4 regions of the Chryseobacterium sp. GTID13 genome follow, and region 1 is predicted to be linked to each of the others. Evidence: riboswitches for the same ligand, from Rfam matches in the RefSeq annotation. Region 1 holds a riboswitch; each other region holds the start of a gene.

Region 1 (7,702 bases):
TGGGATAACAATGGGGTTTTCAACTATGAAGGAGGTTGCTATGCTAAAGTTATTGATCTTTCAGAAGAAAAAGAACCCGATATTTTCAGAGCGATCAAAAGAGATGCACTTCTTGAAAACGTAGTGGTGCACAACGGAATCGCTGATTATAAAGACGGATCTATCACAGAAAATACAAGAGTATCTTACCCGATTTATCATATCAACAAAATTGTTCTTCCTTCCAAGGCAGGGCATGCTAAAAAAATCGTTTATCTTTCTGCCGATGCATTTGGAGTATTGCCTCCGGTTTCTATTTTGGATGAAAACCAGGCACAGTATCACTTCCTTTGTGGGTACACTTCAAAACTGGCGGGTACAGAAAGAGGAATCACTGAGCCGGAACCATCTTTCTCTCCTGCTTTCGGAGAAGCTTTCCTTACCCTTCACCCAACCATGTATTCTAAAACATTGATCGGGAAAATGAAAGAACATGGAGCTAAAGCTTATCTGGTGAATACAGGATGGAACGGAACCGGAAAGAGAATCTCTCTTAAAGATACCAGAGCGATTATTGATGCGATCATTGACGGTTCTATCGAAAATGCTCCTAAAACTCAGGTTCCGATTATGAACCTTGAAATTCCTACACAGCTTCCGAATGTTTCCGAAGGTATCCTGGATCCTAGAGAAACATACAGCACTGCTGCGGAATGGGAAGAAAAAGCAAAAGATCTTGCTGCAAGATATATCAAAAACTTTGAACAGTATTGTAATACTGAAGAAGGGAAGAAGCTAGTTGCTTCAGGACCGCAGCTTCAGCAGCAGACTACTTAATAAAACAAAAAGCCTCATCAAGTGATGAGGCTTTTTTTATTTTAATAGTATCAGAAATGTTTTGCTGAGCGGAGTCGAAGCATATTCTTCAACGTTTATTATCATTTCAAACTTAAAATTGCCAGCCTGTACCCGTCCATTCCAAAACCGGACAACACAGCATCCGTATTGGCTGCCGTAACAGATTTCTGACGGAATTCCTCTCTTTTGTAAATATTACTGATATGAACTTCTACTTTCGGTTTTCTGATGTTTTTAAGGCAATCCGAGATAGCATACGAATAATGAGTATAAGCTCCGGGGTTAATTACCAGTGCATCAAAATCATCTTCCTGAAGTCTGTTAATAATCTCTCCTTCAATATTGGACTGATAATATTTTAATTCATAAGAAGGAAACTCAGTCTTTAATTTTTCCAAATAATCCTCCATGGAAAGGGTTCCATAGATTTCCGGTTCTCTTGTACCGAGCAGATTGAGATTGGGGCCGTTAATAATAAGGACTTTCATTGAAAATAATTTATTCAAAGATAATATTTTTTAAATACTGTTTTCGCTGTTGTTTTTCAGATTTTTCTGGAAATATTCTGATGGTGTGATTCCTTCAATTTGCTTGAAAACCCTGTTGAATGTCGATTGGTTTGAAAATCCGGCCTCAGTGTAAACATACATGAGTGTTGTTTTCTGAAAATCAACCTCTGTAAATAGTCTTTTTATATAATTTATCCTGTAGGTATTCAGATAGCTGTTAAAGTTCGGAAATCCCTTGTGTCGGATGGCTTTCGAAATATAGCTGCTGTTGACGTCCATTGCTACGCTTAAAGAAGACAGATTGAATTTTACATCTTTAAAAAGCATATTTTCTGTCATGGATTCCTCAATTTTATTGAAAAGATTTTCCATGTTTTCATTGTCTGTCTCAATATCTTCCGGAGCGGGTTTTGTGATGGTTATTTTCTCTTTTTCTGTTTTTTCAGCCTGGGAAAACCGTGACAGGATTTCAACTTTTCTGATTTTATCATTGTAATGAATTAATAACGCAACTACCAGAACATTTGAAATAATTAAAATCGTATCTGTGAAGATGATTTCTTTTTGAGTATGTTTTGGAAAGTTAAAAGCCACGTTGTTTGCTAAAAAATAGCCGGTTAAGATAATAAGGATAATATAAAAGGTATAGAATAATACTTCTTTTTCGTGAAAAAGATATAGGCTCCCAGTGGGACGGGCAGCAACCAGCAAAAACTTGCGACCGAGTTGTCCCAAAAAGCAAGCATGATGTAGAAATTATACAGAGTAGCAGTAATTAGATACAAATGAACGAGAGTACGGGTAGAAAACCTTTTTCGCATGATTGAATAGCTGTATCCTAAAAAAGCAATCCTCCGGTTAAATACCAGGGCATTACTTCATCATGAATATAAAACGTAAAGATAGCAGCATAAATTCCTAAAATAATAATCATAAGGAAGATATATCTGTCCATCAGCTCATGCTTTAATTTTTCTATTTGTTCATGTGTTGTGCTCATTTGTGGACGTAGGAAAGTTTATTTAAATGAAGGATCAATGAATTTCTGAAAATGATTTTGATAACTGATTGTTTTTCAGTGCTCTATTTAATTTAAGTCATTTTCGTGATTATCATTAATCTGATCTTTTTTTGATTTATCGTCAGCAATATTTTTGCAAATAGTTTTAAATCAAAAAATATTTCAAGAATGTTCTCTTTTCACTTTACAAAATTATTGAAAAAAGGGAACATATCTAAAAGTTTTTATTGAATAGATATCAGTAAAAAATTATGGAGATATTGAAATATCAAATGGTTTTGAAGCATAAGACGAAATTTAAAATTGTCTCAGAAATACACAAATGAATCTCAGGGAGAAGATTTCCCTCTTTAACTAAAAAAATTATCATGAAGAAAATTATTTTACTCATTACAGGCTTCGGCTTTGTGTCCATGTATTCACAAGTAGGTATTAATACTGCAAATCCACAAGGAACTTTCCATGTTGACGGTTCAAAAGATAATAATGCAACTGGTACCCCAACAGCTGTACAGCAATCCAATGATTTTACGGTGACATCATCCGGAAGTGTGGGAGTTGGCACTACAGTACCTGATGCATCTGCAATTTTGGACATTAATGTGGATGGGCTTGCGGTTGGAAGTAAAAAGGGCTTCTGGGACCAAAAGCAGCATTGACCTCTCAGACTGATCAGGTAACAATACCTTCACCTGCTGCGGGACTGCTTGTGTATAATGTAGGAACCGGAGGACTCGGTTATGTAGGCTATGTATTCTGGAACGGTACAGAATGGAGAACATTTAACAATGGCTCTCTTGCTCCCGGAACTTTAGGCTCTATTACCTGTAACGGGGTGACGCTTTCACCGGGAACTTATACTGCCGGAACACCTTATACGGGAACAATGACTGTTCCCTATACCGGAGGGAACGGTGGAGTTTATGCGGCACAGACTGTGGGACCTGTAAACGGGCTTACTGCAACACTGGCTGCCGGAAATTTCAATGTAGGTTCGGGAATTCTTAGCTATACAGTATCGGGTGTGCCTACTGTTTCCAGTCCTACACTTACCACCTTTGCAATCAACATCGGTGGACAGAGCTGTAGTGCAACGGTGGGAGCAGGAGCAGTAATTGCTCCTGGGGAGCTGGTATATTACCATTCTTCAATTCCGCGCAAAACAGCATCATTTCTTTTAAGCCAGTTTCTTAATGATCTTCCGGTAATCAACAATACTTTCAGGGTCGATGCTTTTATTACTGCTCCCAATGCATTTGATTCCAGTGGCGCGAGTACGAATTTTGATCCCCGTCTCTACAATATCACTGCAGCCAATGCAAAAGTATGGGTTTCTGAAGTATCTACCCATACCGGTGACTCACATGGAGCCAATCTGTTAGTCTTTCCAAATAATTATGCTCAGTTTGATGATGGCGTATATCTTACTTATGGTAGAAACGAAACGGTAACTTTTGACATTACTACTGCGGATAACAAATGGTATAGAGTTTATTATGCACTGCGTATAGATAATAAATCTTTCACCAGTGCTGGTAATGGTAATACTACTACAGATTCAAACAACTTAGATAATACATTGGAAGTCTTCGTATCCATTCAGAGACTGTATTAAATGATTTAAATTTGATTGCAACATAGAATGACGCTAACAGCGTCATTTTTTATTTTCCGATACTTATTAGAATAAAATATTAATTCAAGTATTATTAATGATATTTCTCATATTTAACAATTATGTAATATTTGTAAGTGCTTATTTATTGGGGTTTTAGATGAAATTTAAGTTAATTTTTGAAAATATTTCATAATAAAATTTAAAGTCTACTTGTTTTGTGGACTAATTGTTTTTAGATTTGCAGACATATTTCGATCGGCTTATAAAGAAAGATGGAGGGAACTGACCCTGTGAAATCTTAACAACCTGCCCAGAGCAAGGTGTTACATTCAGCCTATAAAGGAAAAATAAGCACTTGGTTTATCGTATTGAGCGATGCCCTTTGCTGTCTTTTCCGCAAAGGGTATTTTTTAAATATATGATAAATAAAATTGATTATGATTAGTAAAAATTTAATTAATTCTAAGGTTTGGGTTCCACCTGTTGCTATATTTTTCTTAGGAATAATGGGCGTACAGGCTCAGACCCAAACTAAGAAAGATACGGTTAACGAAAAGGAAATCGATGAAGTGGTTGTCATTGCTTATGGTAAGGCTAAAAGAACAAGTTATACCGGTTCAGTAGCTACCATATCCAGTGATAAAATCAACAATAGGCCGGTTACCAATATTACAAAAGCGCTGGAAGGGCAGGTTCCGGGGATCCAGGCAGTAAGTGCCTCCGGACAGCCGGGTTCTACCGCTTCTGTACGAATAAGAGGAATTGGCTCTATAAGTGCTTCAAGTGATCCATTGTATGTGGTAGACGGGATTCCTTTTGACGGAAACATCAATTCCATCAGCCCTAATGATATTGAATCCATCAGTGTTTTGAAAGATGCCACCGCAAGTTCATTATACGGTTCAAGGGGAGCTAACGGAATTATTATCATCACAACAAAATCCGGTAAGAAAGGAGAATCCAGGATCAATTTTAATATCAGCCAGGGATTTTCCAACAGAGCGGTAAAGGATTATAAGCAGGTAAGCACCGATCAGTATTTCCAGCTTTATTGGGAAGCATTGAGAAACGGTTATAAATCGGGGCAGATCAGCTCACAGCAGGCAGCACAGATGGCGAGTGATAACCTGACAACTGCTTTGGGAATCAATCCTTACGGAGCCGGTTTTCCCAACCCGGTAGGGACAGACGGAAAGCTTGTTCCTGGAGCAAAAGCTTTGTGGAATGATGACTGGAGAGATATTCTTCAGAGAACAGCTTCCAGAAGCCAGGTAGATTTTGATATCAGCGGAGGCAGTGAGAAAAGCAATTATTTCTTTTCGTTAGGATATCTTGACGATAAAGGAATTGCCATTGAATCCGGATTTCAGAAATTTTCCACGAGGTTAAAAATTAATTCAGAAGTAAAGAAATGGCTGAATGCAGGGGCCAATTTAAGCTATACCAACAGTATCCAGAATGCGCCGCCATCTTCAGACTCGAGAACTGACAATATCATCAATGCAGCCAGGGTTATTCCGTCTTTCTATCCGTATTATGAAAGAAATGCAGATGGAAGTTATGTGTTGGATGCAGAAGGAAACCGGGTTTATGATTTCGGGAAATACAGACCTACCAGCGCATTGCAGAACCAGAATGCTGCAGCAACATTACCTTTGGACAAGAACGAAAATAAAGAGGACAACTTCTCCGGGAAGGGTTTTCTAGAGTTTATTTTCCTTCCGGAACTGAAATTTAAAACCAGCTTTTCCGTTGATCTGGTGAATTATAACGGTCATTACTACTCTAATCCGCTTCTCGGGGAAGGAAGTGAAATTGGAGGTTCTGTAACGAAATCCAACAGCAGAACATTATCTTATACCACCAGTAATATTCTGACTTTTGATAAAAAGTTCGGAAAACACCACTTGAATGTTCTGGGAGGGCAGGAGTTCTACAAATATGATTATCAGACGATATCCGGCTCCAGAAGCCAGTTTTCTCTTCCTTATTATTATGAGCCTGATGCAGCTGCTTTATTGGGGAGCTTTAGTGGTAACAGTGACAAATTTTCTTTGTTGAGTTTTCTGGGAAGAGCGGAATATGATTTTAATAATACTTACTTTTTATCATTATCCGGAAGGGCAGACGGTTCTTCAAGGTTCTTTGCTGATAACAGATGGGGGAAGTTCTGGTCAGTGGGAGGTTCATGGAAAATTTCAAATGAAGATTTTATTAAGGATTTAAATATATTCAATCAGCTGACTCTGCGTGCCAGCTATGGTGGCCAGGGGAATGATAAATTACGAAGACCTAACGGATCCTCTCTGTACTATGCCTACCAGGAATTGTATAAATTTTATAATAACCTGGGTGAGCCGGGAACAGTCCTGGAAAAAGTACAGACCAATGATGTGAAATGGGAAACCAATCTTAATTTAAACGTAGGTCTTGAATTTGCTGTTCTTAATAACAGAGTGAAAGGGAATGTAGAATATTTTAAACGTAAGAGTCAGGATCTTTTGTTTAATATGCCGGTTGCCCCATCCCTGGGAATCAGTGACTTTCCTTTTAATGTGGGAACAATACAGAACACCGGTTTTGAATTTTCACTCTTCACAACGCCTATCAAAAATGATAATTTCCAATGGAATGTGGATGTCAACCTGAGTACTCTGACCAATAAAATAACAAAGCTGCCCAAAGGATCCGTGATCACAGGAACAAAACGTCTTGAAGTAGGAGGTTCTATTTATGATTTCTTTATTCCTGAATGGGTAGGAGTAGATCCTTCCAACGGAAAACCTCTCTGGAGATACATTTACCAGGATGCCAACGGAAATACAGTAGACGGAACCACTTCCGAGTATGCCAAAGCAACCAAAACAGTACAGGGATCCGCATTGCCTAAAGTAATGGGAGGGGTTACCACAAGTATTGCTTATAAAAACTTTGATCTTTCAGGATTGCTGACATTCAGCATCGGTGGGAAGATCCTTGATACGGATTATACATCATTAATGTCGAACGGAAGCGCCGGAGGACGTGCATGGAGTGCAGAAATGCTGAATAGATGGACTCCTGAAAATCCAAATACCGATGTTCCTGCGTTAAGCACAACAACGAATAACTGGACTTCCACGTCTTCAAGATTCTTATATTCCGGAACGTATGCCAGACTTAAAAATGTGAGCCTGGGCTATACACTTCCTTCCGATTATTTTGAAAAATTAGGATTAAAAAAATTCAGGATTTATGTTCAGGCAGAAAATTTCCTGACTTTCTACAAGCATAAAGGAATGGACCCGGAACAGGCACTGGATGGAACAACCTATTACAGATATCCTGCCATGAGAACGATAACTTTCGGTCTTCAGGCAACTCTTTAACCTATTTAAAATTGAAATAATGAAACAATTAAAATATATATCTTTTGCCCTGATCGCAGCATGGTCATTGACCAGCTGTGCAAACGAACTGGAAACGGCTCCTACAGACCAGGCTAACGGTGCAGAAGTTTTCAAAACGGCTGAAAGCGCAGAAACAGTGATCAATGGTGCCTGGGCAAAACTGAATGATGACGGTCCGACTTACGCCAATATCGGTTACTCAACAGTCTTGAGGACAAGTGATGCCATGGGAAGCGATGTAGCGGTTCTGACCAATAAATACGGGTTTCCGTCTGCCTATGCTTTTACGGAAATGATCAATAGTACAGCTTCGAGACCGCAGTTCATA
Region 2 (7,702 bases), 750 kb from region 1:
CAGCGCAGCTTGCAAGAGAGGCCCTGGAAACAAACTGGGTGAAACTGGAGATTCATCCCGATCCGAAATATCTCCTTCCGGACCCTATTGAAACTTTATATGCCACAGAAGAGTTAGCCAGACTCGGATTTATCGTGATGCCGTACATCCATGCCGATCCTGTTTTGTGCAAGCGCCTCGAAGATGCAGGAACCGCTGTCGTAATGCCCTTGGGAGCACCGATTGGAACCAATAAAGGTCTGAGAACGCTTGATTTCCTGGAAATTATTATCAGTCAAAGTAACGTTCCTGTAGTGGTAGATGCCGGAATAGGAGCGCCTTCAGATGCTGCAAAAGCGATGGAAATGGGAGCAGATGCTGTCCTGGTTAATACCGCCATTGCTGTCGCACAGAATCCTGTGAATATGGCTTTAGCCTTTAAAGAAGGAGTTATTGCCGGAAGAAGGGCATACGAATCCGGTTTGGGCGTAATAGCTGATCATGCCGAAGCATCAAGTCCTTTGACCTCCTTTTTATTTGAATCATAAAACAGAAGTAATGAACAGCTTTAAAGATGTTTTTGAACGCTATCATTGGGAAGACGTAAAAAACCGGCTGGAGAAAGTGACCCACTCCGAAGTCCTGAACAGTCTTCAGAAAAAACATAAAAATCTGGACGACTTCCTGAACCTGATTTCCCCTGCCGCAGCAAAAGAACTTGAACTGATGGCCAGAATGACCCGCCAGATTACCCAGAAACGCTTTGGTAAAACCATCCAGCTGTATGCACCGATGTACCTCAGCAATGAATGCCAGAATATCTGTACCTACTGTGGATTCAGCCTTGATAATAATGTAAGACGGAAAACTCTTTCTGATACAGAGCTGATGATTGAAGCCTCGGTTTTAAAATCAATGGGAGTTAATCATGTACTTTTGGTGAGTGGGGAAGCCAACAAAACAGTGGGAATTTCTTACTTTTTAAACGCTGTCCGCCTGCTGAGGCCTCATTTTGCCAATATTTCAGTTGAAGTACAGCCTTTATCCGAAGAAGAATATCTGCAGCTGCATCAGGAAGGCGTTTATTCGGTTTTGGTCTACCAGGAAACCTATCATCAGGAAGTTTATAAAGAATATCATCCCAAAGGAAAAAATCGAACTTCCATTTCAGGCTGGATACACCGGACAGGATAGGAAGAGCGGGAATTCATAAAATCGGATTGGGTGTTTTGCTCGGGCTTGAAGACTGGCGCGTAGACAGTTTTTTCAATGCCCTCCACATCGATTATCTTCAAAAACAGTACTGGAAAAGTAAATTTTCAGTTTCCTTTCCACGCCTGAGGCCGGCAGAAGGAATCATTGAGCCTAATTTTATCATGGAAGACAAGGATCTTCTTCAATTGATCTGTGCCTACAGAATTTGGAATGAAGATCTCGAAATCTCAATATCCACAAGGGAAAATGAAAAATTCAGAGACAATATCATATCGCTGGGAGCTACAACGATGAGTGCAGCTTCCAAAACCAATCCGGGAGGTTACGCTGTAGATGTTGAATCTTTGGAGCAATTTGAAACCAGCGACGAACGCAGCATGGAAGATGTAAAAAATGTTATCAGAAAAGCCGGCTATGATCCTGTAATGAAAGATTGGGACTCTACATATAGCGGGAGTGAAAAATTAAACCATTAAGAATATTGAAGCTATTAAGTTTAATTAAGAAAAATCAATAGATTTTAAATCTTAAAGCAAAGCGCACCTTAATGTTCTCAACACCTTAAAAAACCTTAATGGTTCAAAACAATTATAAGATGAGCAAAGATATTTTTGCAAGATACAGCCGGCAGATTTTTATTGAAGAAATTGGTTTGGAAGGGCAGCGGAAGATCATCAATTCCAAAGTTCTTGTGATCGGAGCAGGAGGCTTGGGTAGCCCGGTCATCCAATATCTTGCGGCTGCAGGCGTTGGAAATATTGGCGTTGCCGATTTTGATGAGGTTGAACTTCATAATCTCAACCGCCAGATCATTCACGCTGAAAATACAGTTGGAATCTCAAAAGTCAAAAGCGCGGAGCTTTTTGTAAAAAATCTTAATCATCAGGTGAATTTTACCGGGATTGATCAAAAAATTAACCCTTCCAATGCAGAAGAGATCCTTTCACAGTATGATATTATTGTAGACGGTTCTGATAATTTTACCACAAGATATTTAATCAATGATACCTGTACGGAATTAGGAAAACCCTTAGTCTACGGAAGTATACTTGGTTTTTCAGGACAGGTTGCTATTTTTAATTACAAAGGAAGCAAGAACCTCAGAGATCTTTTCCCCGAACCGCCTTCTGAAGAAAATATCCCGGACTGTGACAGTCTTGGAGTTTTGGGAGCACTTCCGGGCATTGTAGGAAGCATGATGGCCATGCAGGCTCTGAAAATGATCACCGGGCTTCCTTTACAAACGGATCAGCTTACCCTTATCGATACTTTGAGCTGGAAATTCCAGACTATCGGTTTTTAATTATATTGTTTAAACAAATAAGGCAGTAAAAATATTTTTACTGCCTTATTTTTAGGATTGAGGATAGAAAACTACTGCGGATTCTGCATCACGCTGCTATCTTCTTTCTTAGTCTGGTTCAGGATGTTTGGATCTTCCTTGGCCAGTTTATTCTTCGTAGGAATTTTATAATTGATTGAAATTCCAAAGTTTCTCGTATCATACTTACTTCTGATCATTACAGGCTGCCCTTCAGGCGGATTGGAATACACCTGCATTACCTGTCCGTTGAAAATATCATTCGCGAAAACAGAAACGGTAAGACGGTTGTTCATGAACTTTTTTGTCAGTGTAATATCCAGGTTATTATTGAATGGTTTATCTGCTGTAAAATAGAAATACCCGGCTTTCGGTGTTAAATAGCTGTAATTGGCCGTCAGCTTGATATCCTTCGGTAAAAGCAATTGGGTCATGATATTAAAGATCCAGAATCCTTTATTGTTTAAATTATCAATATCGTGTTTCTGATAACCTGCATACAGATACATGAAATTAATCTTGTCAGGATTAAAATTGAACTTCATGATCTCGCTCATCGGCTTGCTGAAAATCATAAAAGGGATAGGAAGACCTACATTAAAGTTGTGGATTTTCATATTCGAAATATTCACCTGCCTATTGTAAAGGTTTTTGCCGTTTTTCATGATGATCTGTGCTACCTGATCCTTTGCAGAACTTACACTGTATCCGATGAAAGCATAATCAAATGCTGAAACTTTCAATTCATAATTGTCAAAGATCGTAGGCTGAAGATCCGGGTTACCGGTAACTTCCGTATTCGGGCTGGCAAAAATGACGTTGTTCGGGTTTAGGGCAGAAATGCTTGGCAGCGTAATCTTTTTATTGTAGTTCGCTGCAACATATACCTGGTTCATCAGGCTATACTGTACGCTTGCATTCGGGAAAAGCTTGAATTTATTGAAAGGGGTTAAATCTCTTTCTACAACAGCATTATCCTTTATAATTCGTGTAATTCCATAAATATCATAGTTTTCTGCTCTTGCTCCTAAGGTAAAATCAAACTTTTTCAGTTTTGCCTGAAATTCAAGGTAGGTAGATGCTGTCTGTCTCTGGTATTCCAGGTTGGTCAGGCCTTTACTTTCCGTATCATAATCCTGTCTTTCATACAAACCGCCTAAACTTACTTTTCCACCGTCCAGAAGCTTGATCGGCTGCGAATAATCTACCTTGAAGTTAGCTACCCTCATATCCGACTTATTATCAAGTACATTTTCTCCGCCTACATTCAGGAAAGGCTGCCAAGGGTCTGTATAAAAGCCTCTCTGGAAGAAATTATCCTGGGAAAATTTAGAAGAGGCTTTGGTATATCCGAACTGGAAATCCAGTTTTTGAGACTTGTCACTGAAACGCTTCTGATACGTTACAACAGCTTCCTGTCTCAGGTTATTGGTATGAGCCACATCGGATGCTTCATAATTAGCTTCCCGGTACTGGAGAGGATTAAGGCTTACAGGAATGTCGGCAAGTCCTGTACTGGCTGTATAATTGCCATTATTGTTGTGGTAAATATCGTAGTTCAGCAATAATCTGTCCTGCCCAAGATCAAAAGTCAATCCTGATTTTGCAAAATATCCACGTCCGATTCTGTCCGTATTGTTATGCAGAAGCACATCCTGATCGCCATTCAGCATACTTTCACGGTAATTCTGGCCTACATTCAGCTGCCATCCGAAAAGTTTATTTCTTGCATTCAGATTTAAAGAATTGGTGGTTCGGCTTCTGAATTTGTCGTAATTGCTAAAAGAATAATTTCCCGAATAGGTTGCTGTTAGATACTTATTGGCGTTCTTATTGGTAATGATATTCATGATGGCACCTCCTGAGGTAGCTGGATATTCTGCTCCCGGCTGGGTGATCACTTCTATTCTGTCTACCGAGTTGGCAGGCATCCCTTCAAGAAAAGAATTCAGTTCGTTTGAAGTAATATTTAAAGGTCTTCCGTTCAGATAAACATCCAGGATTTTTCCCTGGTACATCATTCCGGCGATATCGGTGGAAACCAGTCCCGGAAGTTTTTTGATACCTTCCAGAACATTCCCGTTATTAAGCTGCGGCTGCTCGGAAAAATCAAAAATGGTACGGTCCGCTTTCTGTTCAACGGCTTTTTTAGTTTTGGTAATGACTACGCCTTCAATCTGTTTCTCCTTGTCTGTGCCGGTATTGGTTTTTTCCTGTGAATAGGCAAAAAAAGACGCCAGCAAAGACAGCGTGAATATAGTTTTTTTCATAATGTTTTTTACTACTATTCAGTTAGACGTAAAAAAACTCATTTGTTACGGTGAAATTTGCGAAAAGTTAAAATTTTGAGCATTTATTTTTTTATTTCCGAAATAATTATATCTTTGCCACGTAATTATCAAGAATCTCATAGATGGGATAGCAACCTGCAAAAACAAGCAAGGTGCTAAAATAGATAAGCCGGTATGCCCGGAAAAAATGTTTATTCTCTATTTTCTTCCCATCTTGACATTTTTGTTTTAAAAATAAAATCAATGTTTAAAGACAAGGGAAACCACAAGACCAATTTAAAATTTCGTTTCTCAGATCATGAAGTTCCGCTTCGTTATTCTGACCTGTTCTCATGCCATACCCACATGTGCATGTGTTGTTGTTTCTAGACTTCTTTAAAAAATAATTCAATCATTCAGGCTTTTGATCGTAACCTCAAATAGAGGTTACAGGAATCTTACTACCTGAAATCAACCAACAATCAGTAATCAAAAAAATAGAAAAACACATGTACAATTTCAACAAAAAAACAATCATAGCATCAGCAACTTTTATTTCAGCATTTTATTTCGGGCAGACGGATTCTGTATCTTCCAAAAAGATCGATGATGTGGTGATCCTTGGGTCCAGAGGGGCTGGAAGATCCCTTACAGAAACTCCGGTTCCGGTAGATATCATCAATATTTCTAAAATTCTGAGACAAAGTCCCGTAAATAATATAAGCCAGGCGCTTAATTATGTAGTGCCTTCATTTTCTTCCACCTCGCATACGGTAAATGACGGAACCGATTTCGTAGATCCCGCTCTTTTAAGAGGACTTGGTCCGGATCAGGTGCTGGTTTTGCTTAACGGGAAAAGAAGATACCAGTCATCCCTGATCAATGTTACCCTGACTCCGGGAAGAGGTTCGGTAGGAACGGATCTTAACGCAATTCCGGCTTTTGCTTTAGAGAAAATAGAAGTTCTGAGAGACGGGGCTTCTGCCCAATATGGTTCCGACGCTATTGCAGGAGTCGTGAATTTAGGGTTAAAGAAAAGGCTTGGACTTTCAGGACAGGTATTTTTAGGAGGATATGCTTCGCCAGTGGCCAATAACTTCTCAGGAGGGATCGACGGGCAGACCATTTCTGCAGATCTTAACTATGGGGCGAAAATCGGGGAGAAGGGTTTCATTAATGTAACGGGTTCCGTACAGTACAGAGATCCTTATTCAAGAGCTGGCGTCCGTCAGGGAAATATTTTTAATGCCTATAATGCGATTAATTACAGGGCATTGCAGAATGGAGTCAATATTGATGGACTGTATAAAAATATTACCAATACTCCCAATACCCAGCAAATCATTAATACCGTTAAGCAGTATGCATCACAGGTTGATTATTTTTCACAGGATTTCAAAAACCAGATAGCTGGAGCGAACAGTATTTCAGCATTACAAGGCTTATTAGGCCAGGATTTTACGGATCACGAGCTTAAATACCGGGGGTTGGAAAGAAAAGATTTCAGTCTGAGAGCAGGGCAGTCTAAATTGCAGTCCGCACAGCTTTTTTCAATTCTGAAATTCCCGTCAATGAAGACTGGAAAGTATATTCATTCGGAGGTTACAGCTACCGTTTAGGAAATGCCGGAGGATTTTACCGTCTGCCCAACACAGAAAGAAACATCAATGCTGTTACTCCTAATGGATATCTTCCACAAATTGAAGCCAGTGTGAATGATTATTCCTTAGCCGGAGGAATCAAAGGAAAATGGAATGGCTGGAATGTGGATCTGAGTAATACTTTCGGAAAGAATGCCTTTAATTTTGGGGTGGTGAATACATTTAATGCCTCATTGGGAGAGAATTCCCCAAGAACATTTGAAGCAGGTGGCTCAGAATTCTTACAAAATACTTTAAATCTTGATTTCTCCAAAAAATATGATGTGCTTCACGGCCTGAATGTGGCTTTTGGAGGAGAATACCGTTATGAAAACTATAAAGTAAATGCAGGAAACGAAAATTCCTATGTTTCTTATGATATCAATGGCCGTGTAGTAACAGCCGCCACTCCCGACAATGAAAAGGTAACGGACTTCTTCGGTGCTGTAAGACCTGCCGGATCACAGGTTTTTCCAGGGTTTAGTCCTGATAATGCTGTTTCCGGAAGCAGAAACAGTCTGGCGGCCTACGCCGATGTGGAAATTGAGCCCACCGACTGGTGGCTGTTGGAAGGAGCAGTACGTTTCGAGAATTATTCAGATTTCGGTTCTACTTTTAATTATAAGCTGGCCACCAATGTGAAGCTGGCTAAAAATTTCAATTGGAGAGGAGCGGTTTCCACAGGATTCAGGGCACCTTCTCTTGCGCAGATCTACTACAGTTCGACATCTACATTGATACAGAAGGGACAAACAACACAAGTAGGAACTTTCAGGAATAATTCCGAAGCAGCCCAAGCTTTGGGAATTCCAAAACTGAAACAGGAAACTTCACAATCGTACAGTACAGGAATTACGTGGAAGATTCCGTCTTTGAGCCTGGTGTTTACAGCGGATGCTTATCTCATAAAGATCAAGGACAGAGTAGTGCTTACGGATTTATTCTACCGTCCGGAAACAGTTAATACTCCTGATGATCAGGTATTGCAAAGTGCATTTGACCTTGCAAGGGCCAGCGCTGCCAACTTCTTTGCTAATGCAGTGGATTCACAGACAAAAGGATTAGATATTACGATTTCTCAGAATTCAAGAATTTCGGAAGGGGTATCTCTGGAAAATAACCTTGGGCTTAATCTTAACCAAACCAGAAGAATCGGCGATATTCATGCTTCTCCTAAACTGGTAAGCCAGATCAATAATTATTTTTCTGAACCTAACCGAGTGTATTTTGAAGAAGCTGTACCCCGTATAAAAGCTACGCTTGCCAATACATTGAGG
Region 3 (7,702 bases), 130 kb from region 1:
GGAAGTCCGGCATTAGGGTAAGCGGAGACATAGAATTCTGAATTATGGGCTAAAGTTTCCAGATAAGGCGTTAGCTGATCGGCACCCAGAGCACAGTTGAAACCTACACTCAGTAAATTCAGGTGTGAAACTGAAATCAGGAATGCTTCCGCAGTCTGCCCGCTTAAGGTTCTTCCTGAAGCATCCGTAATTGTCCCTGAAACCATAATCGGGATCTTTATATTTCTCTCATCCTGAATTTCATCAATCGCAAACAAAGCAGCTTTTGCATTCAATGTATCGAAGATCGTTTCTACCAGAAGAATATCTGAACCGCCATCCAGCAAAGCTTCACACTGCTGCTTATAGGCTACTCTCAGCTCTTCAAAGGTAATGGCCCTGTATCCCGGATCATTCACATCCGGACTTAAGCTTGCCGTTCTGTTTGTAGGTCCTATGGAACCGGCCACGAACCTGGGTTTATCCGGATTTTGAGCAGTATATTCATCACATGCTTTTCTGGCAATCTTTGCAGACTCGAAGTTCAGTTCATACACCAGATCTTCCATATGATAATCTGCCATTGCAATAGTAGTCCCGGAAAAGGTATTGGTTTCTATAATGTCTGCTCCTGCCTCAAGATATTTCTTATGAACTTCCTCAATAGCCTGGGGCTGTGTGAGAGAAAGCAGGTCGTTATTTCCTTTTACCGGATGTTCCCAGTTTTTGAAACGTTCGCCACGGTAATCTTCTTCCTCAAATTTGTAACGCTGAAGCATAGTTCCCATAGCTCCGTCAAGAATTAAAATTCTTTCGGAAATTGCCTTGTATAATTGTTCTGAATTTTTCATTGTATAAATTTTGGTTAAAGCCATGTGTATTTTATTCCATTAAACGGCTATAGAATTAATCCAAAGCCTGCTTCAAATCTGCAATAATATCATCAACATGCTCAAGACCTACGGAGCAACGTACCAGCCCTGCGGTAATGCCTACTTCATTTCTTTCCTCATCGGTCAGTTTTGAATGGGTTGTGGATGCAGGATGGGTTACAATAGTTCTGGTATCTCCAAGGTTGGCAGAAAGTGAGCATAATTTTATTTTATCCAGAAAGTTTCTTCCGCCTTCTATTCCGCCTTTAATTTCGAAGGCTACGATATTCCCGCCCAGTTTCATCTGCTTTTTAGCGATTTCATAACTTGGATGGGAGGCAAGGAACGGATATTTCACCAGCTCTACATTGGGATGACTTTCTAAAAACTCTGCTACTTTCAAAGCGTTTTCGCAATGTTTTTCAACACGGATAGCAAGCGTTTCAAGACTTTTCGATAATACCCATGCATTGAAAGGAGACATGGCAGGCCCTGTATTTCTTGCGAAAAGGTAAATTTCTCTGATTAAATCTGCTTTTCCCACAGCTACTCCACCCAGTACTCTTCCCTGGCCGTCAATAAGCTTCGTTGCAGAATGTACAACAACATCTGCACCATATTTAATGGGCTGCTGCAGGTAAGGTGTTGCAAAACAATTATCTACAATAAAGATCAGGTTATGCTTTTTCGCAATCTGTCCGAAAAACTCAAGATCCAGGATTTCAATGGCCGGATTGGTAGGAGTCTCTAGGTATAGAATTTTTGTATTGGGTTTAATATATTGCTCAACATTTTCAGCATCTCCAGCCTTAAAATAAGTAGTTTCTATGTTCCATTTCGGAAAATACTTGGTAAATAAGGTATGGGTAGATCCAAATACCGACTGGCAGCTTACGATGTGGTCACCGGCATTCAATAAAGCCGCAAAAGTTGAATAAATAGCGGCCATTCCTGTGGCAAAAGCATATCCGGCTTCTGCTCCTTCCATTTTTGCAATTTTATCCGTGAATTCGGTTACGTTCGGGTTTGAAAAACGGCTGTAGAGATTTTTAGGCTTCTCTTCAGCGAAGCTGGCCCTCATATCTTCCGCATCCTGAAAAATAAAGCTGGATGTAAGGTATAAAGGGGTTGTATGCTCATCAAACTGGGTTCTTTCAGTCTGGGTTCTTATCGCAGATGTTTCAAAATTTTCCATATAGTTTTAAAATGTAGCAATGTATCAGTTGGGCAATGTAACAATGAGATTATTGGTCAACCGGTACATTGTTAAATTGTTATATTAAATTATTTTGTTTCACTTACTCTCAGAATATCTCCGAAAACTCCTCTTGCCGTTACCTGGGCTCCAGCTCCGGCTCCCATAATCACAATAGGATTTTCACCATAACTTTCCGTATAAATTTCAAAAATAGAATCTGAACCTTTCAACTGTCCTAAAGCTGAGTTCCCCGGTACGGAAACCAGTTTTACATCAAGCTGTCCTTTATCTTTCTGAAGATCACCGTGAAGATCACCTACATAACGAAGTACATGCCCCGGTTCCTGGCTTTCTTTAATTTTCTGGTATTCTTCATCCAGTTCATGTAATCTTGAAAGGAATTCTGATTTTGAAACAGAAAGTAAACTTTCAGGAACCAGATTCTGAATGTTGATATCATCAAATTCATTGATTAAATCCAGTTCTCTCGCCAGAATTAATAATTTTCTGGCCACATCATTTCCTGATAAATCTTCCCGTGGGTCTGGCTCTGTATAGCCTTTTTCCAAGGCTTCATTGACAATTGTGGAAAACTTATCATCTCTCAAAGAAAAATTATTGAAAACGTAACTCAATGTTCCGGAAAATACTCCTTTAATTCTTGTAATATTTTCTCCTGAAAGGTGTAAAAGTTTTATCGTATCGATTAGCGGAAGCCCTGCTCCAACGTTGGTTTCATACAGATAACGTCTGTTGTTTTTGTTCAACGTATATCTTAGTTTACGGTATTCTTCAATGGGAAGGGTATTGAAAATTTTATTGGATGAAACCAAGTCAAAGCCGTTCTCAGCAAGTGCATGATAGTTTTTCACAAAATCTTTGCTTGCTGTATTATCTACTACGATCAGGTTTTCCAGCTGGTTTTCTTTGGAAAAGCTGATCAGTTCCTCAACATTGGACGGGTGTTCTGCCGTTAAAACCTCATCACTCCAATTCGTATTAAATCCTTTTTTATTGAAGGCAATTTTTCTTGAGTTGGCTACTGCAACTACTTTAAGATCGATTTTCTTACGTCTCCTGATTTCTTCGGAAGACTGTAAAACCTGTTCTATCAGAGTTTTTCCTACATTTCCATGACCTATGATCGCTAAATGAACGGTTTTAGGTTTTTTGAAAATTTCAGATTCGATGATATTTTTTGTTTTCTCGTCCTGCGAAGAGGTTACTACGATATTGACTCTTTTTTCTGCTGCCACCTGGTTTAAAAGCAGTGGGAATACATTGTTTCTTGCCAGCTCTGCAAGGACTTTATTGAAATCTTCCGCTACGAATCCAAGCACGGAAACATTATTAATGCTGTAAATCTGTGAAACTTTGCCTGACTTTCTTTCGGCTTCAAATTCATCAATCAGGCAGGTAACTGCTTTTTCTGCATCCGCTTCATTCACCAGGATAGATATCCCGTTTTCAATAGCCTGCTGAGAGATCACTCCCACACTTATGCGTGCCAAAGTAAGCGCCTTAAAAATTCTTCCGTCGATCCCGATTTCACCCAGGAAATCTTCTCCTTCAAATTTGATAATTGATCTGTTCTTTAAAAACTTTATTTCGTTAGCATTTCTCATTCTACAAAATATTTTTTATGATTGTATTTAATTGTTTATATTCCATCAGGAAGGCATCATGCCCGTGAATTGACTGTATTTCGTGGTAAAAAACCTCTTTGTTTTCCTCTTTCAGCTGCTGAAAGCACATTCGGATTTCTGATGCCGGGAAAAACAGATCGGTGTCTACAGCAATAAGGTGCATTCGGGCGCTGATCTTTTCTTGTTGCTTTTTTCGGTATTGATATTCATCAGCAAATGATTCATTAGCTTATAAGCTTTCAAACTAAATCTTTCGTTTAATGAATTTCCGTGATAAACGAGCCAGTCTTCAGATTCTAATCTCTGTTTTTCCGGATCGTATCTATTTTGAAATCTGTCGTTTAAAGATTGAGGAGTTCTGTAGCACAGCATCGCATGGATTCTTGCTTTCTGCAGAGGTTCATCATTTCCGTTTAAGAGGAATTTCTGAACCAGGCACTGTGCATGAAGCCAGTCGTGGGTTTTGGAATCGCAGGCAATGGGAATAAAAATTTCCGCCAGCTGCGGCTGCTTGGCAAGCATTTCCCATGCAATTCCACCTCCGAGAGAGCCTCCGATAATGGCGTATAAATTTTTGATATATAAAGTTTCAAGACCTTTCAGGAATATTTCAGCAATATCCGAAGGGGTGAAATCTTCGTATTCGTCAATTAAAAAGTCATCAAATCCGTTTCCGGGGATATTGAAACACAGAACAGTATACTTATTGGTATCAATGACCTGATTTTCTCCGATCAACTGCTTCCACCATCCTTTTTCTCCGGAAACATTTGAATTTCCGGTCAAAGCATGATTGACCAGTATAACGGGAGCTGAAAACAAGTCTGGCCCGAAGATCTGATAAGTCAGCGGGATATGGTATTCCTTTTGGGAATGGGTTTGATACGAAAGATTAATATAGTTTAGTTCTGTTTTCAATTCTATTATTTTAATACAATTGAAAATGCCACAGGAAATGGCTGAAAAGAACTTCAGTGAGTTATCTGTCCAAAATAAATTGGTAGAACGTAGCACCTTCTCTGCTTGCACAAAGGGTTGCTAAGGTTTCATAGGGTCTAATCCCTCAACCTTTCTTGATAACATTTTCAATATTTGAATGAACGCACTGCAAAGATATGTTTTTTCTTTTAATTTTTTCAAAAAAAATATTTAATATCAAAAAAACCAGTAATAGTAAGTGTTCCAATAGTATATTAATAATTATTCAGATGGAAAGAATTGGAATTTTTTTTCAAAAAAACTAACTTCGTATTTGAAAAGTGATGAAATATGACTGTTGAAAAAGAAAGATTACAAGATTCCAAATGGAAAAACTGGGGGCCATACGTCAGTAACCGGCAATGGGGAAATGTACGTGAAGATTACAGCCCGAACGGAAATGCCTGGAATTATGCCAACCACAATACCGCAGAAAGTTATACTTACCGATGGGGTGAAGAAGGGATTGCGGGGATTTCCGATGTGAAACAGATTTTCTGTTTTGCCTTTTCCTTTTGGAACAAAAAAGATAAGATCATAAAAGAGCGTTTTTTTGGATTAAGCAATCCTCAGGGTAACCACGGGGAAGACATCAAAGAAATCTTTTATTATTTAGATAATACACCTACGCATAGTTATATGAAAATGGTGTACAAATACCCTATCAATGCATTTCCTTATGATGATATTGTTGCGGAGAACGGCAGAAGAAGCAAAAAGGAACCTGAATATGAGCTGTTTGATACAGGAATTTTTGACAATGATGAATATTTTGATATTTTCATTGAATACTGTAAAGGCGACCACAATGATATTCTTGCAAGGGTAACTGTTCATAACAGGAGTAATGAGGATGCTCCCATTGTCCTAGCACCAACTGCCTGGTTCAGAAATAACTGGAAATGGGGATATAACACCTATAAAGGCCAGATGAATGCTGCGTATGACGGATGCATAGATGTTAACCATGACAGTATTTCAATCAAAAAGTTCTATTCAAGAAACAGGGCTGCCCAGAGTGCTTTCTGCGAAAATGAAACCAATACACCTAAACTATATGGCGCTCCTTATCCGGGTAATACCTATTTTAAAGACGGAATCAATGACTATATCATTTATGGAAGCAATACGGTAAATCCGGAAAAAAGAGGTACCAAAGCTTCTTTTATCATTGATGAAATGGTAGGCGCAGGACAATCCAAAGTTTTTGATTTCAGGCTGTGTCCTGATGAAACTGATGAGCCTTTTGAAAATTTTGACGAAATTTTCAGCACAAGAATTGCCGAAGCAGATGAATTCTACAGCGAAGTCCAGAGCGAAACAACGAATGAGGATGAAAGGAATGTTCAGCGGCAGGCATTTGCAGGCCTTCTGTGGAATAAGCAGTTTTATCATTACAACGTAGGAAAATGGCTTAAAGGTGATCCGAATCATGAAGCTCCGAGAAATTTTAATGAGTATGTAAGAAATACAGAGTGGAACCACCTTCACAACAAGGACATTATTTCTATGCCCGATAAGTGGGAATATCCCTGGTATGCGACCTGGGATCTGGCATTTCACTGTGTTCCTTTTTCTATCATTGATGCGGAATTTGCCAAAGGTCAGCTTTTACTTTTAACCAAAGAATGGTATATGCATCCGAACGGCCAACTTCCTGCCTATGAATGGAATCTGAGCGATGTGAATCCACCGGTACACGCATGGTCCTGCTTCAGGGTTTTCAAAATTGATGAAAAACAAAATGGCAAGCCTGATCTTTTATTCCTTGAAAAAGTATTCCAGAAGCTTCTCCTGAATTTTACATGGTGGGTGAACCGGAAGGATAAAAACGGTAAAAATATTTTTGGCGGCGGTTTTCTTGGTCTGGATAATATCGGGGCTTTCGACCGAAATATGGTACTGAAGGACGGCCAGCATCTTGAGCAGGCTGACGGAACGAGCTGGATGGCAATGTATGCTCTCAATATGATGCGCATTGCTATGGAACTTGCCCAGTATTATCAGGTATATGAAGATATGGCGATCAAGTTTTTTGAGCATTATCTGTACATCGCAGAAGCTATGGAAAACTTAGGTGACGGTAAAGAAGGTTTATGGAATGAAGAGGATGGCTTTTTCTATGATGTTCTGCAGCTTGGTAACGGGGACAGTGTGTCTTTGAAGCTGAGAAGCATTGTAGGGTTGATTCCTATGTTTGCCGTAGAAATTGTAGATCACAAATTATTGGAAAAGATGCCGAATTTCCAGGCAAGGATGGATTGGGTCTTAAAGAACAAGCCGGAACTTACAAAACTGGTTTCTCACTGGGACGAGGAAGGACAAGGCAGAAAGCACCTGATGAGTATTTTACGCAAAAACAGGCTGACAAAGGTTCTAAGAAGAATGCTTGACGAGAATGAATTCCTGAGCTCTTACGGAATACGCGCCATGTCTAAAGTATACGAGGAAAATCCGTTTGTATTTTCTGTTCACGGTACGGAAAACGTAGTTTATTATACTCCTGCGGAGAGCGACAGCAGGATGTTTGGAGGTAACAGCAACTGGCGGGGACCGATCTGGTTTCCGATCAATTTCCTGATCGTGGAAAGCTTACAGCGTTTTCACTTTTACTATGGCAACAGCTTAAAAGTTGAATTTCCTACAGGAAGCGGTGAGAAAAAAACCTGGATGAAGTAGCACAAAATATCAGCAGAAGGCTATGTTCCCTGTTTTTGAAGGATGAGGATGGGCAAAGGCCTTTCAATGGGGGCAATGCCAAGTTTAATTATGATGAACATTTTAAAGATTATATTACTTTCTTTGAATATTTCCACGGAGACAACGGCCGAGGTGTAGGAGCTTCCCATCAGACAGGATGGACGGCAACGGTTGCAAAGCTTATGAAACCAAGATTAACAGTATAAATGAAGCTTCCGGCCCGAATGGGCCGGAAGCTTTTAATTTCTTACAACTATTAAACTTTCTCTCCGTTAACAAGAACTTCATACCCAATTTCTACATTCGGCTCTAAGGTTTTTGATACGGAA
Region 4 (7,702 bases), 670 kb from region 1:
GATAATATTCATTGGCTTCCTGTTGACAAGCATCGGCTTTCTCTTTCGGAAGATCTGCAAGAAATAATCCTGTAAGATTCTGAACTTCCTGCTGGTCAGATTTCTTCAGATCCATTTTATAGGTATTTTCAGCACCAAGGAATGGGATCAGATAGCTATTAAGCCGGTTAAGTGCCTGCTCATCCTGTTTCACAAAAGTATCAAAGTACAACCCAAATACCTGCTCAGGCTGCAATGCCTTCGTCTGGGCAAAAAAGTTTTGAGCAAAAAACAGGGTCATCAGGAATAAAATTCGCATTATTTTTCTCATGGTCAGTTTAAATTCAATGATTTTTAAGCAAAAAAAGCTCCTGAAATCCAAGAGCTTATTGATTTATTTATTTTAGTAATTTTCTTCTTCTCCTTTCATCTTTTCTGCATTTTCTGCCATGATGACTGCATCTATCATTTCAGAAATATCTCCGTTCATATAAGCGTCCAGATTGTACATAGATTTGTTGATTCTGTGGTCTGTAACCCTTCCCTGAGGATAGTTGTAGGTTTTGATCTTGGCAGAACGGTCTCCCGTGGAAACCATGGTCTTCCTCTGCGCTGCAATATCTCCCTGAACCTCCTGAAGCTTAATATCATATAGTTTTGCACGAAGCATTTCCATTGCCAGCTCACGGTTAGCCAGCTGAGAACGGGCCTGCTGACATACGACCACCAAACCTGAAGGCTTGTGGGTCAGCTGTACTTTAGTCTCTACCTTGTTAACGTTCTGTCCTCCGGCACCTCCTGAACGGGAGGTCTGCATTTCAATATCTGCAGGATTGATCTCTACATCCACTTCTTCAGCTTCCGGAAGCACTGCTATGGTAATGGCAGAAGTGTGAACTCTTCCCTGAGATTCTGTTTCCGGAACACGCTGTACACGGTGAACCCCGGATTCGAATTTCATGATTCCGTAAACACCTTCACCTTCCACCTTCATGATCAGTTCTTTGTAGCCTTTTGCCGCTTCATTAGAATCCGTCACTTCATGTCTCCATCCTTTTGATTTGAAATACATGGTGTACATTCTGTAGATATCTTCCACAAAAATAGCTGCTTCATCACCTCCTGTTCCGGCACGTAATTCCACAATGATGTTTTTGTCGTCTGCAGGATCTTTAGGAATCAGTAAAACTTTCAATTCTTCTTCCAGTCCTGGAATTTTAGCCTGGGCTTCCAGTTTTTCCTCTTTTGCAAGGTCTACAAGATCCCTGTCTGAACCATCAGCAATAATTTCATCAGATTCTTCAATGGCATCAAGAGCACCTTTGTACTGATCGTAAACTTTCACAATCTTACCCAAATCACTGTATTCTTTATTCAGAGAAGAATATTTTTTTGATCTGAAATAACATCAGGCTGTATAATAAGGTCTGCAACCTCATTATATCTTTGTTTAATAGCTTCTAGTTTTGGAATTAATGATTTAGACATTCTGCAATTTTTGAGAGTGCAAAGATAAGAATTTATTACTTCAAATTAAAATTCCTTTGATCTCTAATTTTCTGATCATTAAGACCTATAAAGGTTAAGAACAACAAAACTTAAACTATTCTGCAGTCTTTTTAAAAAATTTCCTGTCAATAACATACAAAACCAGTCCGAAAACCACAATTCCAAGTCCTATAATACTTTCTTTAGGATTATGGATAAGGGTAAAATAGAGGATATAAATGCTGAAAAGCAGGAAAACAGCAGGGAAAATGTAGAATATATTGGATTTGAATATTTTCCGCTGAGATTTTTTAAGAAAAAAACGGTGGAAATGGAAAGACTGGCAAACAGCTGAAGAATAAAGGCTGTATACACAAAAATCTCCTTAAAGCTTCCCGTTAAAATAATTACAGAAGCAATGACGGCATGAGCAAAGATGGCCCTTACAGGAATTCCTTTCTTGTTGTTCACGGCAAGCGGCCTCCATAAATGATTTTCTTTCGCAAAAGCCTGGGTTAGTCTTGAACCTACCCACAAATAGCCGCTGATGGTGGCAATAAGCTGTAAAGCAATGAAAACATTGACCATCTTTCCAAAGCCTGCCCCAAGCATATTACGCGCTGCTTCTCCCATAACATCTTCTTTACCTGCCAGCTGGCTTACAGGAGTATGTTTCAGCATGATAAAATTTACCAAAAGATAGCTTACTGTCACGAAAACGGTTCCTATAATTAAAGCCTTGGGAAGGTTTTTCTGGACGTCTTTTATTTCCCCCGCAATGTAAGAGGCAGAATTCCAGCCGGTATAGGAATAGGTAACAAAAACCAGCGAGGTGGCAAATGCAGGAAGCATGATCTCGTCCTGCCAGCTACTGCTGAATTCTAAACTATTTCCCGCATCCGATCCCGAGAGTCCCACCCCCAGAATGACAAGCACAATAATAAATGTGATCTTGATAAAGGTAAAAAAATTATGAAACCTGCTTGATGCTTTAAGACTGAATGACAAGGCTGCCGCCACAATGAAAATGACAGCAGTGGCAAAGCCGTTCCCAAAAGTATAATTAAAAGCCGAAAGGTATTTTGACATCGCAAGTGCAGCCAAAGCTACCGGTGCAGAAAACCCTATAATCAGGGAAATCCAGCTGACGAGGTATCCGAATACAGGATGGTAGGTTTCCTTCAGGTAAATATAATCTCCTCCGTTCCCTTTAAAGTAAGATCCCAGCTCGGCATAGCAGAAAGCCCCGAACAGTGCGAGAATCCCGCCGATGATCCACAGCAGGAAAATACTGTAGGTGTTGGTAATATCAGACAGCTGAAAGCCTAAAGTAGTGAATATCCCCGTGCCTATCATATTGGAGACCACGATAGCGGCAGCGGTTTTCCAGCCGATCTGGTGTGTAGCAGTACTCATTAAACGTTAAAAATTAAAATTAAGCCTTCCGAAGAAATAGTTCCCCAGTGTTCCCATCTGAACCGGCGCATATTTAAATACTCCATAATATGAATTTTCATAGATCTGACGATCCGGGAAAACATCAAAGACATTATTGGCTCCTATCGTCAGGTTGATACTTTTCGTAATATCATAGCCTACACTTACATCGGTAACAACTTTTGGAGAAAAGTTTTGAACTTTCCCAAAGGGATACCCATCCCGTATGACCTGACCAAAATACGTATTTCTTACCATGAAATTGAATTTCCCAACGGCATAATTAAGACCAAGAGAGGCTTTTGTCTTAGGGGAAAGGGTTTCAATGATATTCACCTGATCCGGTCCGAAATATTCATCCTGTGAAGGAACCAGGTTTTCCGGAAAATGAAAATCCGTAATCTTAGTTTCTGTGTAATTTCCTGCCAGGCTGATATTTAAATTTCCGCCACCAATTTTCCAGTCGTAGGTAACAACAACATCCACCCCCTTAGTTTCAGTATCTATAGCATTGGCGAAAAATCTTCCGCTTTCCACATTATATTGAGCCAGCCTTGGGTCTTCAATATTACTGGTGATCACGATTCTGTCTTTTACCCTGATCCAATAGCCATCTACCGTGATAAACAAACGGCTGGCAGGTTTCAAAGTAAATCCTGCACTTGCATTGACGGAAGTTTCCTGTTTTAACTTATCAAATCCCAGGGCTCTGGCCGCATCACTGTCGTTCCTGAAAATTCCTTTGGTGACGATTCCTAATCCGGAAGTGGAGATATCCGCATAGGAATTATTAAAGTACTGCTGTTGAAGGGATGGGGCTCTGAAACCGGTTCCTACAGCTGCCCGTATTGCATAGTCTTTTATGAATTCGTACCTCACTGCCAGCTTGCCGTTCAAGGTATTTCCGAAATCTGAATAATTTTCAAATCTTCCTGCAAGGTCTATATTTAATTTTTTAGCTAAATCATAGGAAACATCTGCATAAACGGCTGTAGAATGTCTTGATTTTTTCAGTGCATTATCCGGCGAAAAACCAATAAAAGATTGTGAGCCTCCGTTTCCCTCCACTTCAGATCCCGGAACTGCAGGATTTCCATTGATATCATAGCGGGTGTAAGAGGCTTCATCTCCCGGTTTGATCTGATACTGTTCAAAACGGAATTCTCCTCCAAAGGCTACATTAAACTGATTGATATTCTTAGAAACATCAAGATTAATAGTATTTTGAAGGAAACTGTGTGCTCCTGCATAAAAACTTGTAGGAGATTTTACCCCCAATGAAGCATTGTTGGTATGGTCTACATTATAATTGAAGGTATTGCTTCCGAATGTATTGCTTAAATCGAGCAGCCAATTGTTGACATTATATTTGGCTCCCACGGCATAAGAAAAATCGTACACCTGCGATCCCAGAACAGGCTGAAAACCATTTGGGTAAATAGCAGCCACCACATTATCTGTTTCTCCCGGCAACCTCCTGAAACCGAAGCCTTTTCCTTCTTTAATGCTGAAACCTCCGAAGGAATACAGTTTAAAGCTATCACTGAACGGATATTCGGAGTTAAAAAACAATTGGGCCTGCCTGATCTGTGCGTCTCCGATCTGGAAATTAAAATCATCCCGGTTGAGCCCTCTTTCTTTTATAATCCTGTCGTCTTCTGCTCTTGCTGCCTTCGGATCATCTGCAAACTCATACGCAAAATTACTTCCGAAGATATCAAGATCGTGGTTTTGGGTTCTGGTGGTTTTTCCTCTGTGGCTTAATTGTAATGAAAGATTCACATAGCTGTCTTTCTTTCCGAGGGAAGATCCGTAGTTGATTCCGGCCTGGTAGGTTTCCCCGTCATTTCTTCCGCTGATTCCGTAGGATGCTGTTGCCGAAGCTCCGATATCTTTTTTAAGGATGATATTTACCACTCCCGCAATGGCATCGGAACCATATTGTGCAGCGGCTCCGTCTCTTAGCACTTCAATCCTGTCAATAGCAATTACCGGAATCGTGCTGAGGTCTGTCCCGACAGATCCGTTCCCTACTGTATTCTGATAATTGACCAGTGAAGTGGTATGTCTTCTTTTTCCATTGACGAGCACCAATACCTGATCAGGGCCCATTCCTCTCAAAGTCACCGGATCAATATGTTCTGTTCCGTCGGAAGCTGACTGTCTTACGGAATTGAAGGAAGGAATCACATAATTCAGAAGATCCTGAACTGTCGTCTGCGGGGCAGATTTCTGTAGTTTTTCTATATTGATAACATCTACGGGAACCGGTGTTTCCAGTTTGGTTCTTTTGGCATTCCGGTTTCCTACAATAATTACATCTTCGATCTGGGTTCCTTTTTCCTGCTCCTGGGCATTAACCAAAACAGCTCCCAGCAGGATAACAGACAGGCTTAATTTTTTCATCTTTGTCCTTGTAAATTAATCATAAATATTTCCCACGGACCTCATCCGCAGCTATAAAAGACTTCAAGAAATGGAATTACTGTCAGAATATTGACTTTTCTCATCTTCCCCATACCGGGTTGGAATTAGCACCTTTACACTTTTTAGAGCCGTGCAGGTTGCTAAGGTTTCATAGGGCCAAATCCCTCCACCTTTCTTGATAAATCTACTGCAAAAGTAGACTAATATTTTTAATTTTCAAAAAAGAGGTTTATATTTTCTATGCTGTCAATAAAAAAGAGGGACAATCTATCATTATCCCTCTTTTTTTATTTGATGATCATCTTCTGGATGGCCATGCCTGTTTCAGACCTCAGATGAACCAGGTAGGTTCCCGGAGGATAACTGGCTTTCAGTTCATAGGTTCCACTTTCATTATTAAGCTTGAACGAATCTATTTTCTTCCCGCTCATATCAAAAATGGAAATTTCCCCATTTTTAACTTTGTGATAAACGAGTTTTGCCAAACCGTTCTTTACAGGATTATCTGCAATCTGAAGGGATAGTTTGTTAGCCGCATTCACATCAGATGTTGACAAGGCTCCTGCATAATTTCCAAAAATACGGAACTCACCCGGCTGCAGTGTAATAGGAGCAGTGGTAGAGGCAACAGTGGAAACAGAGTTATCCATCAGATTCTGCCATTGTCCTGTATAAGGAAAATAAGGAACTACATTCTGTGCAGAAGTAGTATAATTGCCCAAAACAACGATGTTCTTCACGCCTGCTATTGAATTGTCATATACATAAATCCTTGTAATTAAACCTTCAGGATCATTCGCAAGGTTATTCGATTCTACACTATATGTTTTTGATTTGAAAACAGGATAAGTATTTCTGATATTGATAATTTTGGCCCAGGTATCATACACTGATTTTCTGTTCGCATTGGTATCATATCCTAAAGTAAAGGCAACAGGCTTTTCATCGGTTCTGCATCCGCTGCTGATCGTACCGTCTGCACATCGGTTGATACTGAATTCATAGCCAAGCTCTCCAAACTGCCAGATCATTTTCGGACCGGGAATCGTAAAGAATGTGGCTCCGAAAGTTTTCATTCTTTCAAGGGCCGTATTCAGGTTAGTTACATTGTAAGCTCCGTTAGAAGCACCATACGCAAGGTTTTTAAACATTAATCTTTCTTCATCATGACTTTCTCCATAACCCACCGCAGACATATTAGTGAAGCCGTGAAGGGTATGATTCATCCTGTCGTAGTTGCTGTTTTCCTTGTAGCCCATTGTGTTTTGGTTGTAAGGATCAGTCTGTTTGTTCCAAAGCATTACTCCTTTTCCTTCGGCAATTCTGTAATTCGCCCACTGCTGTTCTTCTGCATCTGTTCCTAAATGCTCGAAAATCATGTAGGAATTCGGGTCTATTGCCCACTGCTTGTCAGCATAATTCTTCATAATATCTACCCTGTCCTGCTGGTAAGCATTGGTACAGGTTTCATCGTTTTCAGAGCAGCTTTGGGTAAATCCTTTGGTAAGGTCCCAACGGAATCCGTCGATATGATATTCCGTCAGCCATTGCTGAAGGCTTCTTTCAACATAATATTGTGTAGCCGGACTGGTATGGTTAAAGTCATTAAATACGTTATAAGAATGCTTCGGAACCTGGTTAAAATAAGGGTTATTGGCAGCAATATCACCATAACCGTCACCATCCGGATCAATATTCCAGAGTCTTGCTAACGGCGAACGTCCTGTTGCATGGTTAAACGCAATATCTAAAATAACGGCTATTCCGTTCTGATGGCACAGATCAACAAATTCTTTGAATTTCTCGGGAGTTCCGTAAGCTTTATCCAGCGCATAGTGGAAAGAAGTATTGTATCCCCATGAAAGATTACCTTCGAATTCCATAATAGGAAGAAGCTCAATGGCATTGATATTTAAGTTTTTTAAGTAGGAAATCTTATTGATCAGTGACTGCCAGTTTTTTTCCTGGGTAAAGTCTCTCAGCAATAATTCATACACAACAAGATCTGCCTTGGCCGGTCTTTGAAAATTGGTTACCTGCCAGTTGTAAGGAACCTGTCCTGTTTTAAACATTGATACTTCAAAATTCTGTCCGGCCGGGAAAGGAGGCAAATTCGGATAAGTAGTGCTTGAAATCCACTGGTCATCATAAGAAGATAAAATTTGAGGAGAGAATGGATCTGCAACAATTCTCATGTCATTTGTTCTGTACTGGAAGGTATACAACTGTTGTGGAGTCAGCCCGTTCAGCTCAATCCAATAAAGATCAGGGTTTGTCGTATCCCTTTTCATCAGGTAAGTATCATTCACCGTCCAGTTATTAAAGCTTCCGATGACATGTACAAAGTTTTTATAAGGAGCATACAGGGCAA

The links. Region 1 has a riboswitch for S-adenosylmethionine ahead of N4G44_RS04240 (SusC/RagA family TonB-linked outer membrane protein). Riboswitches for the same ligand answer to the same signal wherever they lie in the genome.
Region 2: it holds a riboswitch for S-adenosylmethionine, as region 1 does, so the genes downstream of both, N4G44_RS00485 (TonB-dependent receptor plug domain-containing protein) here and N4G44_RS04240 (SusC/RagA family TonB-linked outer membrane protein) in region 1, are expected to answer to the same signal.
Region 3: it holds a riboswitch for S-adenosylmethionine, as region 1 does, so the genes downstream of both, N4G44_RS04945 (alpha/beta fold hydrolase) here and N4G44_RS04240 (SusC/RagA family TonB-linked outer membrane protein) in region 1, are expected to answer to the same signal.
Region 4: it holds a riboswitch for S-adenosylmethionine, as region 1 does, so the genes downstream of both, N4G44_RS00875 (TonB-dependent receptor plug domain-containing protein) here and N4G44_RS04240 (SusC/RagA family TonB-linked outer membrane protein) in region 1, are expected to answer to the same signal.

Annotation. Positions count from the first base shown of each region.
Region 1 covers NZ_JAOCMB010000002.1:848,225-855,926, forward strand. The annotation lists gene pckA (phosphoenolpyruvate carboxykinase (ATP)) at 1-816, shown strand, start outside; gene N4G44_RS04215 (type II 3-dehydroquinate dehydratase) at 918-1,325, opposite strand; gene N4G44_RS04220 (helix-turn-helix domain-containing protein) at 1,356-1,940, opposite strand; gene N4G44_RS04225 (hypothetical protein) at 2,185-2,346, opposite strand; gene N4G44_RS04230 (hypothetical protein) at 2,736-3,026, shown strand; gene N4G44_RS04235 (hypothetical protein) at 3,023-3,982, shown strand; SAM riboswitch class I at 4,243-4,339, shown strand; gene N4G44_RS04240 (SusC/RagA family TonB-linked outer membrane protein) at 4,423-7,353, shown strand; gene N4G44_RS04245 (hypothetical protein) at 7,373-7,702, shown strand, end outside.
Region 2 covers NZ_JAOCMB010000002.1:97,054-104,755, reverse strand. The annotation lists gene N4G44_RS00505 (thiazole synthase) at 1-527, shown strand, start outside; partial or broken gene thiH (2-iminoacetate synthase ThiH) at 538-1,670, shown strand; gene N4G44_RS00495 (HesA/MoeB/ThiF family protein) at 1,790-2,497, shown strand; gene N4G44_RS00490 (outer membrane beta-barrel protein) at 2,569-4,785, opposite strand; SAM-I-IV-variant riboswitch at 4,906-5,004, shown strand; partial or broken gene N4G44_RS00485 (TonB-dependent receptor plug domain-containing protein) at 5,295-7,702, shown strand, end outside.
Region 3 covers NZ_JAOCMB010000002.1:978,727-986,428, reverse strand. The annotation lists gene N4G44_RS04960 (homocysteine S-methyltransferase family protein) at 1-830, opposite strand, end outside; gene N4G44_RS04955 (O-succinylhomoserine sulfhydrylase) at 886-2,046, opposite strand; gene N4G44_RS04950 (ACT domain-containing protein) at 2,136-3,674, opposite strand; partial or broken gene N4G44_RS04945 (alpha/beta fold hydrolase) at 3,676-4,613, opposite strand; SAM riboswitch class I at 4,672-4,778, opposite strand; partial or broken gene N4G44_RS04940 (MGH1-like glycoside hydrolase domain-containing protein) at 4,965-7,579, shown strand; gene N4G44_RS04935 (OsmC family protein) at 7,630-7,702, opposite strand, start outside.
Region 4 covers NZ_JAOCMB010000002.1:173,470-181,171, forward strand. The annotation lists gene N4G44_RS00860 (hypothetical protein) at 1-298, opposite strand, end outside; partial or broken gene prfA (peptide chain release factor 1) at 383-1,467, opposite strand; gene N4G44_RS00870 (APC family permease) at 1,657-2,883, opposite strand; gene N4G44_RS00875 (TonB-dependent receptor plug domain-containing protein) at 2,890-5,310, opposite strand; SAM riboswitch class I at 5,408-5,516, opposite strand; gene N4G44_RS00880 (alpha-amylase family glycosyl hydrolase) at 5,619-7,702, opposite strand, start outside.